DNA from 2 places in the Clostridium moutaii genome. Region 1 is predicted to be linked to the other one. Evidence: riboswitches for the same ligand, from Rfam matches in the RefSeq annotation. Region 1 holds a riboswitch; the other holds the start of a gene.
What was found. A riboswitch is a leader RNA that binds a small molecule or an ion and turns the genes downstream of it on or off. The one in region 1 is predicted to bind magnesium.
Positions count from the first base shown of each region.

Region 2: another riboswitch for magnesium. It lies ahead of AB8U03_RS01780 (magnesium transporter); the one in region 1 lies ahead of AB8U03_RS03110 (magnesium transporter).

Region 1 is NZ_JBGEWD010000002.1:84,105-90,102, forward strand. It holds gene sleB (spore cortex-lytic enzyme) at 1-534, opposite strand, end outside; gene AB8U03_RS03110 (magnesium transporter) at 657-1,919, opposite strand; M-box (ykoK) riboswitch at 2,149-2,319, opposite strand; gene AB8U03_RS03115 (YgiQ family radical SAM protein) at 2,671-4,503, shown strand; gene AB8U03_RS03120 (hypothetical protein) at 4,521-5,192, opposite strand; gene AB8U03_RS03125 (YegS/Rv2252/BmrU family lipid kinase) at 5,292-5,998, opposite strand, start outside.
Region 2 is NZ_JBGEWD010000001.1:335,518-341,515, reverse strand. It holds gene AB8U03_RS01805 (sensor histidine kinase) at 1-68, opposite strand, end outside; gene AB8U03_RS01800 (cyclic lactone autoinducer peptide) at 143-286, opposite strand; gene AB8U03_RS01795 (aspartyl-phosphate phosphatase Spo0E family protein) at 422-565, opposite strand; gene AB8U03_RS01790 (helix-turn-helix domain-containing protein) at 904-1,239, opposite strand; gene AB8U03_RS01785 (hypothetical protein) at 2,286-2,780, opposite strand; M-box (ykoK) riboswitch at 3,269-3,437, shown strand; gene AB8U03_RS01780 (magnesium transporter) at 3,665-4,891, shown strand; gene AB8U03_RS01775 (Nramp family divalent metal transporter) at 4,908-5,998, shown strand, end outside.

The sequences.
Region 1 (5,998 bases):
CTGACCATCTACTATGGCAGTAAAAGCCCCGGGCTGATATATCACTCCAGGTACAGTAGCTGGAAATCGCGGATCCCTGGTTCTATTTAATATCACAGCCCCTACGGCTACCTGTCCTTCATAAGGCTCTCCTCTGGCCTCACCATTTATCAAACGAGCTATAAGTAATACATTCTGATTATTACTTTCACTATTGGATGCAGTATTCCCGCCGGAGGTATTTATTCCCAAAGCCGCCAATGTAGCATCTCCTGCCACACCGTCGGAATTTAATCCGTTCTTTGACTGAAAATATTTAACAGCAGTGTAAGTCTGATACCCATAAGCTCCATCTATGCTGCCATTATAGTATCCCCAGTCCTTGAGCTTTGTCTGTATTTGTGTCACTATATTTCCTTTGGATCCATAGGAATAGGCTACAGCTTTTACTGCATTGTTATAAGGAAGCAAAAATAGAGAAGTGGATATATATGTTAGTATTATGGCAAGCATTAGCACTATTTTTGTTTTAAAACTTATAATTTTTTTAGCCATACGACCATCTCTCCTTTAGTATTTATTAAACTTATATTTATCCTTACATGAACATAGTTTGTGCACAAATATAATAAAAAATACATAAAGAAAAGCTGTCAAAAATGACAGCCTCATAATTTTTATCCTACTTTTCTCAATCTCTTTTTCCAGTTTGGTATCAATATGTCTTCCACGATATCATTTATTACTACTATGCCGCACAATTTTTCTTCATCATCTACCACGGGCAGCGAAAGTAAATTATATTTTGAACAATCTTCTATAGCCTTGTTTATATTTTCATTATGATTTATACTCACTATATCATCCACCATAATCTCTTTTAATCTGGTTTCAGCACCGGATAATATCAGACTCTTTAAAGATACGGCACCTTGAAGCCTCCCTTTATCATCAACAATATATATATAATAAGATATCTCATCCTCTGGATTGATTTCCCTGAATAATTCAATAGTTTCATTAACTGTTATATTTATATTAAAGGAAATAAAATCTTTCTTCATTATACTTCCTACGGTTTCATCCTTGTAATCCATAAGAGTTTTTACCTCTTCAGCATCTCCCTTTGTCATGTTCAAAAGTATTTTTTGTGCTGTATCTTCATCAACCTCATCCAGAATATCCGCAATTTCATCCTTTGGCATATTAAACAATACTTCATCCCTTTTGGACTGACTTAAATTTTCCAGAATATTTGCCTGTATTTTTGGTTCTATTTCTTCTAAAGTATCTGCTGCCAAATCTTCATCTAAACTTTCAAATACTTTCTTTCTGTAATTTACATCCATATCCTCCAGTATATCTGCCAAATCTGCCGGATGAAGTTTTGATAACTTTTTATATGGCACAGAAAGTTTTAAATTATTATTCACCATTTCCAGGGATTCCACATTGTCCCAGATTATAAGACTATCTTCTGGCTTTTTATTGAGTATATTATAAAATTTTCTTATAATATGTTCCACACCAAGTCTTCTTCCTAAAGCTAAAATACCGGTATCAACAGCCACAACCCTGTATTCACCTGCCATTTTTGCAATTCTAAGATCATTGACTCTGACTAATTTCTTACCATTTATATCCACGATCTGTTTATCCAGGAGATGCTTTGACAAAAGATAAGAATAACTTTGAAGTATTATTCCCCTTATGCCCTCCCCTCTGATTATTATATTATTATTATCTTCATAAAAATTTATATTTTTACATTCACAATTGGATACTTCCATGCCATCTTTTATCTTATATCCTATAGTTCTAGGCATGCCATGATCAGTAGATACATATATATCTACAAGTTTTCCCACATATTCATCAAATTCATTATAAACCTTCTTATAAAGAACTTTGCTCAAGAAGAAACTAGTTAATTTTTTCATAAATATTCCTCCCTTGACCTACAGAGAAACATTTAAATCCAATTAAAAAGCTAATAAAATCAATTGATAATTATTACCCAAAAGTTCATTTAAATACTTCTCCGTATATGTCTATTAAATTTTGTACAAAGTTACACCGACCTCCATAAGGTCCGTTTTCCATTTAACCACACCACCTAAATTAAAAAATTTAAAAAAGAGCCCTCAAAGAGAGCTCTCCATATAAACTAAAACTTTTTAATCGTCCGAGTTTTAGCACTATATAGCTTTAGACTAAATTTTGTCCAGCTGCATTAGATAAAACCTTAATCCGGTAATATCTGTTGACCCATTGGCATCTCTCGATGTTTCCGGGCATCAGCATATGTCTATATAGGAGCCTCACCTAACATAACAAATATTAAATAACAGATATAAAATATTAACATTTACATTATAATTATATTACAAATTTGCCAAAATGCAATAAGTAAATACTAAATTTATCAATATTTATTTGCTATCTACTCATTAATGCATTTTTCCCTTATTTTGCTCATTCTAATTTGAAATATCATCTTTTCTTTCATTTATTTAAACTTAAGATAAATTTTTGGAATAAGTTTTTACTCCCTTATTTATTATATACTATACATTCATTTTAGTACACAAATCATTCTCTGTTCTTTCTTCTTTTTCTCTGTTCTTTAAACTGTGTTATACTATGAATAAAATTAAAATTAACAGAGAAAATCAGAATGGAGAATGTAAATTGCAATTAAATAAAAAATTTCTACCTATATGCAAAAAAGATATGAAGTTAAATAATATAGAGCAGTTGGATTTTGTACTTATAACTGGAGATGCCTACGTGGATCACCCTTCTTTCGGTACCGCCATAATATCCAGAATTTTAGAGAGGGAAGGCTTTACTGTTGGAATAATAGCTCAGCCAAATTGGAAAAGTGCAGATGACTTCAAAAAATTAGGCAAACCTAAACTGGCATTTCTCATTAACTCGGGAAATATGGACTCCATGGTGAATCATTATACTTCCTCAAGAAAAAGAAGACATGAAGATCTCTATTCTCCAGGCGGAAAACCAGGCTGCAGACCTGACAGAGCCCTAATAGTATACTGTAACAGAGCAAAGGAGGCCTATAAAGATGTTCCTATAATAATAGGCGGAATAGAGGCAAGTTTGAGAAGATTTGCCCATTATGACTACTGGAGCGATAAAATAAGGAAAAGCGTACTCTTGGATTCAAAATCCGACATACTGGTATACGGCATGGGTGAAAAATCCATAGTACAGATAGCAAACCTGTTAAAATACGGTATGGATGTCCATAAAATCATAGATGTGAGGGGTATTGTTTATCCTTCCAAAGATAAAAATCATTTAAGAGATTATATAGAAGTACCTTCATTCGAGGAAGTTTTAAAAGATAAAAACTCTTATGCTGAAAGCTACAAGCTGGAATATTGGGAACAGGATGCCATAAGTGGAAAAACATTAGTACAGAAACATGGAGATCACTATATAGTTCAAACTCCTCCCCAATACCCATTAACGGAAGAGGAAATGGATATTGTATATAATCTGCCTTATACAAGAACTTATCACCCTGTATATGAAAAGGAAGGTGGTATACCTGCAATAAATGAGATAAGTTTTTCCATTACCAGTCACAGGGGATGTTATGGCGGGTGTTCTTTTTGCGCATTGACTTTTCACCAGGGAAGAACTGTACAAAACAGAAGTGAAAAATCAATAATAAACGAAGCGGAACTTCTGACTACACTGGATAATTTTAAAGGATATATACACGATGTTGGAGGACCAACTGCAAACTTCAGACATAAAGCCTGCAAGATTCAGGAGAAAGTGGGAGTATGTAAAAATAGACAATGTTTATTTCCAAAACCCTGTAAAAACCTCATCATAGATCATAGTGAATACTTAAGCTTATTGAAAAAGATAAGAAAAATCCCTGGTATAAAAAAGGTATTTATACGTTCAGGAATACGATATGACTACCTGATAAATGATAAGAATATGGACTTTTTTACAGAACTATGCAAATATCACATAAGCGGTCAGCTGAAAGTGGCTCCTGAGCACATAAATGACAGAGTATTAGCACAGATGGGGAAGCCCCGAATGGAGGTATATAACAGATTTGTAAAAAAATTTTTTGAAATAAACAAGAAGCTGGGTAAAAAGCAGTATCTGGTACCTTACCTCATGTCCAGTCATCCTGGAAGTGATTTAAATGCGGCTATAGAACTGGCATTATATATAAAAGAAATGGGCTATACTCCGGAGCAGGTCCAGGATTTTTATCCTACACCAGGAAGCCTGTCTACAACTATGTATTATACAGGCATTAACCCTCTGACCGGAAAAAAAGTCTACGTTCCCAAAAAACAAAGGGAAAAAAACATGCAAAGGGCTCTTTTACAATTTACCCTTCCCCAAAACTACAATCTGGTAAAAGAAGCTCTAATTGCAGCTGGTCGTGAAGATTTAATAGGGAAAGGCCCTAATTGTCTGATTCCTAAAAATCCACCTAGAAGAAAACACTCCCGGTCAATGTCCTAATAAGTTTACAGCTACAATTAACAATCCGGAAGTGATTTCTTTTTAACTTTATTTAAAGCATAAATCAACACAGCAGTCCAACTCATATCGCCAAGTACAGTCTGCACTAAGATTCTCACTCCCAGGAGCCAGGATATATATTCCGCTGCAGTTATACATGCTGCCAATATCATCATGTATATTCCAAATTTATTTGGATTGTTTTTACCCATGAATCCCAATGCCAAAAATACTACAAGAGTATTAAATACTATGTATATCCAATATATATATGAGTCTTTGGGAAAATACATGGTATATCCCAATACAACCTGGTACTGCTGTACATTCTCCAGCACGACTCCGTAACCATGCATAATAAAGCCATAGTATCCGAATAGTATGGCAGATATTGCAAATATATAATAAAATTTTGTATTGTCTTTCCTCATGAAAATGTACATCACAGTGAGAGCCATTAGGGGAATTGCAATTAGGTTTAAGAAAAAAGGTATCTTAAGCATATACAAGTATTTAATATTATTGGATAAAAATAAAACAGAAATAGATATATATCTGAATATCATGGCTATTAAAATAAAAAAGGTCATGATCTTCACCTTCACCGGTAAAAATTTAATCCATATAAACCCTTCAATAATCATCATCAACATAACAGGTAATAGACAAATATAAATATAAAATACCATATACTCTCCTTCTTTTAACAGCACTATAATTTATATTTATTAATATTACCCAATTTATATTACTATTTTAAACAAAAATTATATATTCTGTTCAGCCTTTCAGTTCATATTTACTCCTAAAACCTCTATTCCACCTTTTATACATTCTATTAGGAGAGGAAAATCAGGTCCTCTTTCACCATCTATATCAGTTACTATATTTTCACTGCAATTCACTTCTATTTTATTTGACTTAAAATATATGAGACCTGCAGTGTTCTCCAGATGATCTCCCCTGAGCATTTTTATAAATAGTGTAATAGTATCCTTTATCATTCCCGCCTTTATTATTATGACATCTAAAAGCCCGTCATCTATTTTTGCTTTATAAGCAAGTTTCAAATTTCCAGCAGTCTGTCCGTTAAATACCATCATAAGATACATATCTCCATGGAAAAATGCAGTTTCAGATTTAACTTTTATCTTAAGCTTTCTCAGATTATGAAGCTGTTCCAAACCCTTAACATAATAAGCTAATTTTCCCATTGTATTTTTTAAATTTACATCTGTCTTTTGAGAAACATCTGTAAATAATCCCGTACTGGCCACATTTATAAAATACTTGTCATTTACTTTACCCAGATCCAGTTTTCTTGGTACACTATTTATTATCTGTTCACAAGCTTTTTCAACATTTTCAGGGATACCTATAAACTTTGCAAAATCATTGGCAGTGCCCGCAGGAAGAATAGCTATGGGTATATTTATATTTAATTTTCTCATATGGTTTACAGCAGTATCTATCGTTCCATCTCCTCCTGCCACCA
Region 2 (5,998 bases), on a different contig from region 1:
GATTCAAAGAGTATCAAAAAAAGTATAGATTCTATTCCGTCTGATAATATTTCTCTTACAATGCCCATATTTTTCTCCCATGCATGTTTTAGGTTTTCCCATAGATATATTATTAAATAATCCAAGGAAAAACCTCATCTAGTTACTTCAAAAGCTCATCGGGACATTTCGGTTGATGTCCGCTAAGAAGTGAATTTGGAAATAATACGAGTGAACCTAGAAATAGCGCTATAGAGCCTACCATTTTCGTAGATTTCTTTAAAAGACGTTTCTTGAAAGATTTCATTTCTATAACCTCCTATAATTTTGTGAAAACAGCTTAAATACACATTATTTTATATATTCTATAATAATTTTATTTTTCCTGCATAATCTGTAAGAATATTAGACTTAACCTAAAGAAATATACTTTAGATTAAGTTTAATATTTTTTTCCTAATTTATAATAATATACAATGAGCTTGTCCAATTGCTGACTTACCTCTAATATTTCCTCATTTGTATATTTATTTGAATCGAGCATTTTATTTAATTTATCTCTTAATTCTTCTAATAGTTTTTCCATATATTTTAAATTCCTTACCATTTATATACCAACTTTTACATTATATAATATAAAAACTGGTTATTCAAGTAAATGTTTAGAAAATTTTATATATTTGATCACATAATTAATAGAGTTAATGGATAATTATCTAATATAAACTTATAATTATAAAATTTTCTCCATTAGGTAAAAATAAAAACTCAAAATCATAAAATTGAGTAATCTACTTAGTACCATATAATTTATTTGCTACAGAATCAGCGGATGTTTCATATATGTATACTGCATATCCAGTCCTATCATATAGGCAAGTTTAGCCATATCATCAGCATCCTCAATTGCTTTTATAATTCTGATTATTTTTTTATATCGTTGGGATCCATATTCCTAGTTTGCTTGAATAGTAGTTTTAAATCTTCTCTTTCTTTTAATTCATCCCAGAATTGAGCTAACTCCGGATCATCATTTAGGGATTCAGTTATTTTGCTAGAAGAATCATTTGAGTTTTTAATGTTAGTATTACCAAGTAGGTAATCAGTAGAACATTGGAAATACTCGGCTAATTGGTTTACAAAATCAATATTTGGTATTCGTAAATTATTTTCATATCTGGATAGAGTAGATTTAATTGTATTTAAAATTTTTGCAAGCTCATCTAAAGTTATATTTTTAGCTGCTCTAAGCTCTTTCATTATTTGATTAAAAGCTGCCGTAATAACACCTTTTTAAAATCATAATATCATTTAGTTGCCAAATAAATAACAAATGAAGTAGTGTAATTATTTCATGATTTAATTTTAACAGCAAAAGGAAGTGAAATGAATGGTACAAGAGTACAGGAATATCTACCAAATCATATTGCTGTGACACTAGATTTGATAAAAAATTACCGCATAAAATAACTGATATTGGTTTTACAGGTCATGTAGAATTTGATGGTGGAGCAGCAAAATGTTTTAGACCTGATGTTAAGCTAATTAATTCGTAAATCAAAAATTTTACAAAGAAAAAGCCAGGGGTGAAAATCCCTGGAACAATAATTAATTAAAGTAAAAAAATATATGTTATTTAATATAGGAATCTGGGGGAAGTTTAAACACTGGGGATTCATCATCCCCAGCACAAATAAGTATCAACATATTGTTGCTATATATTAATATTTCTAATATATTGATAACCTTATGTGAATTATTATTTACAGAATTCAATTTATTATTCTAGTAATTTGAGGAAGGATTTTATGAAAGTATTGACTATAAAGCGACCATGGGAAAGTCTCATAGCTCTACGTGAGAAACATATGTTTTGTCGTCAAAAATAATTTAGAAATCCTAGATTTTCCTCCTTTTGGGAGAATCCTTTTGCTTTTTAAATATTATTTTAAATCATACTAATTAGAATATATTCAATATTTACATATAATTAAGATCCATATTATTGAGGAAATATGATTTGAAATAATAAATTGTGGTATAATGTATTTAAAAGAAGCCGTCACGGTTTTAAAAAATTGTTTTTAAGGTTTTTAGTTAATTAAAATGTACTTAGGCATGGGTACATTTTAATTTTTTGAGTTTTTTTCTTCAGTGGTTATAGATATTTCATTTTCAGTTAACTTGCCAACTGAAGATTTACCTTTAATTTTAAGTCTATCTTTAAGATATGTTTCTAATAATTATTATAGCATAATTTTTAACCGACACAGAAATAATTATACCCCGAGAAATCGGGGCTGTTGCTATACTATATTAATATAGTAATATGAGATTTTGTGAGTAAGAACCGTATCGGTTGTTTTATTATTATTAAATTGAATAATATCTATTTTATGTTTGCCAGCTTTGATATCATTTCCCTTTAACTCTATATTTGTTTTATTATTGGATAATTGTTTCCTAGAGTTAAAAATACCGTCTATAAATATATAGCTTAGATATTTATTATTAAACTCACTTGGGACTATTTCAACTTTTTGAGATGAAGTATTTTTCTTAATATTTATAATCGGAATATTTCCATCTTTAAATGTATTGGATGATGAAGATATATAAAATTTGCCTGGGCCCATATCAGTTTTTAGAGCTTTAGGTAGTTCTACTAAATCGTTTTTAGTTTTATTCTCTATATTTTGAACCTTGTTTTTAACATTGTTAGATTGTTGCTGAGTTCCACAGCCTGCTAAATTTATTATAATCAGTAAAGATGTTATAATTATATAAAAATTTTTCCGCATTTATATCACTCCTTGTATAATGTAGTCATAATTAAGTTTATACATTATAAGAACAGTTATGCTAGAGAATTAAAGGAGCAGGTGGAAGATTATTAAAAATTTTATTTAGCAATTAAAAACTCCGGCTTGAAAGCTGGAGTTATGCTTTATGTAGACATTTCCAAAAACTTTCTATTGATTAACAAATAGATTGTGATATAATGTTTCTCAATCTATGTTTTTTTGATTGTATCCTTTAACCAAAGGAAAGAGCTGACCTATTTTTGATCAGCTCTTTTTTATATTATTATAATAACCTTAAAAAATATAATACAGAACTCGGCTTATAGATTTACTTATGGATTGAAAACACTAGGTCTTATGCTTAGTGTTTTTTATTTTAACATATTTTTAATAAATAAAAGTATTAACAATTAAATCTTATATATATATAATAGATATTGGATCGTTATTAGCTGAAGATGAAATAATATGCTTTTATAAAAATTTAATAATATTGTTAGGTGAGGCTCCTATGTATAGGATATATGCTAATGCCCAAAAACATCGAGAGATGCCAATGGGTCAACAAGTACTGCCGGATTAAGGTTTTACTTAATATAGCTGAGTTTAACTCAAAGCCACATAGTGCTAAAGCTCAACGAAGGAATAATGATGTGTTATTTTGACGAGCTTTTAAAAGCTTTTTTTTTATTTTATGGATTAATTTTAAAGTAAATATTACTATTTTAAATTATGGAGAGTGATAAGTTTAATGGACAGCGGACCGGAGTATAAACATAATAGAATAAGATTTGGGAACTTATTAAAGAATATAATAGGGGTGTGCCTACATTAAACTTTAAACATTGCATTGTGCGCCCCAAAAAAGAGGAGTGAGTTCAATGCAATTTAGAAGTGTTTACCTAAGCAGAATATTAGGCAATAAGATTTTTACGGTTAATAAAGATGTAATAGGAACTTTAAAGGATTTAGCTGTTGATGTGAATTTTCAAAATCCTAAAGTTACTATGGCTGCTGTTAAAACAAAAGCGGGAGTAAAATTTATTGATTTTGATAGTATTAATATTTCTAAAGGAAAAGGACAATATGTTTTAATATGTAATAAAGTTGTAGATAAAGATATAAGCAACAACATGCTGCTGAAAAAGTATGTTTTGGATAAACAAATCGTTGATGTTAATGGAAGAAAAGTAGTTAGAGCCAACGATATCAGATTGGCTATAGTGCCTTCAGGAATGTTTATTGCAGCAGTAGATATCGGTATGGATGGACTGCTGCGACGGATTGGAATTGCCAAACCGCTAAAAAGGTTAGGATTTAAAGTATCAAGTAAACTCATATTGTGGGATAACGTTCAAACAGCGTTTACTTCAAAAAATATCTTGCTTTCCAAAACCTATAATAAATTACACACACTTCATCCCTCGGATTTAGCGGATATAATTGAAGATTTTGACTCAAATACAGGAGAAATTATTTTTGCAAGTTTGGATAATACAAAAGCTGCAGATGTGTTAGAAGAATTAGAAGAAGATGTACAGGTGAGATTACTTAAAACTTTATCTACAGATAAGGCAGTTGATATACTAGAAGAAATGCCGGCAGATGAAGCAGCTGATGTATTGGATGAATTAAATGAAAACAGGGCAGAGGAATTATTGAATAAAATGGAAAAAGAATCTTCAGATGAAATAAGGGAACTTATGGAATATGACGAATATCTAGTGGGAAGTATTATGAATACTGATTTCATATCATGTCCTGCTGACTATACCGTAGCTGATGCAATGAATGATATTCGTAAATCTACAGAAGAAATTGACCAGGTCTATTATGTTTATATTGTGGATAATGTCAATAAAATTATTGGAGAAATATCTTTAAGGGATTTAATTGTTTCTACCGCAGACGAAAAATTAGAAGATATTATGAATAAAGAGATTATATATATACAGGATACAGACGAAATAAGAGATTTGGTAAAAGTTATATCAAAATATGATCTATTTACTGTGCCTGTAGTTGATAAATATATCCACCTAATGGGAATTGCATATATAAATGATATTTTTTATGAACTTATTAAACATAATAGGAAATTGAAGTAATGGAGGGGTGATAAAGATGAATGCAAAAAGAAAAAATTGGATGACAAATCTATTTATATTTTTAAGTGTTTTAGGGCCTGGGATTATAACAGGCAGTGTAGATAATGATGCAGGTGGTATTACAACATATTCTGTAGCAGGGGCTACTTATGGTTATAAATTGCTTTGGTCACTAATCCCATGTTTTATCGTACTCTTTGTGGTGCAGGAAATGAATGCCAGAATGGGTATAGTTACAGGAAAAGGGCTGGCAGATTTAATTAGAGAAAATTTTGGCGTCAAGATAACTTTTTTTATATTCATTGGCCTGATTATTGCAGATATAGGAAATACGGCTACTGAGTTTGCAGGTGTGGCAGGCAGCATGCAGGTTTTGGGAGTAAGTAAATATATATCAGTACCCCTGGCTGCTGTTGCAGTGTGGATTCTGGTAGTAAAGGGCACATACAAAACCACTGAAAAGATATTTTTGATTTTTAGCATATTTTTATTATCCTATGTTGCTTCTGCATTTCTTGCTAAACCGGACTGGCATGAAATAGGGACTGCTTTAATTCATCCTACTGTTAAAGTTGATTTTAATTATATAAGTATGGTTATTGGTATGGTGGGAACCACCATTGCTCCATGGATGCAATTTTACATGCAGTCATCGGTTATAGAAAAAGGTCTTAAGATTGAAGATCTTAAATATGAAATTTGGGATGTTGCTGCAGGTAGTATTATTACAGTTGCAGTTGCTTTCTTTATAATCGTAGCTTGCGGGGCCACACTTCATAAAGGCGGAATCCAAATAAAAGAGGCTGAAGATGCTGCAGTAGCATTGAAACCTCTTGCAGGAGTTTTTGCTTCACAGATTTTTGCATTTGGACTTTTTATAGCTTCCATTTTTTCAGCTACGATACTACCACTGGCTACAGCATTTTATATTTGTGAAGCATTTGGTTTTGAAGCTGGTATAGATAAAACATTAAAGGAAGCACCACAGTTTTTTACCTTATTTACCATTATAATTATTATAGGAGTTGTCATTATATTGATTCCAAAGGCACCTTTAATTCAGATAACATTATGGTCACAGGTAATAAACGGTGTATTATTGCCGGT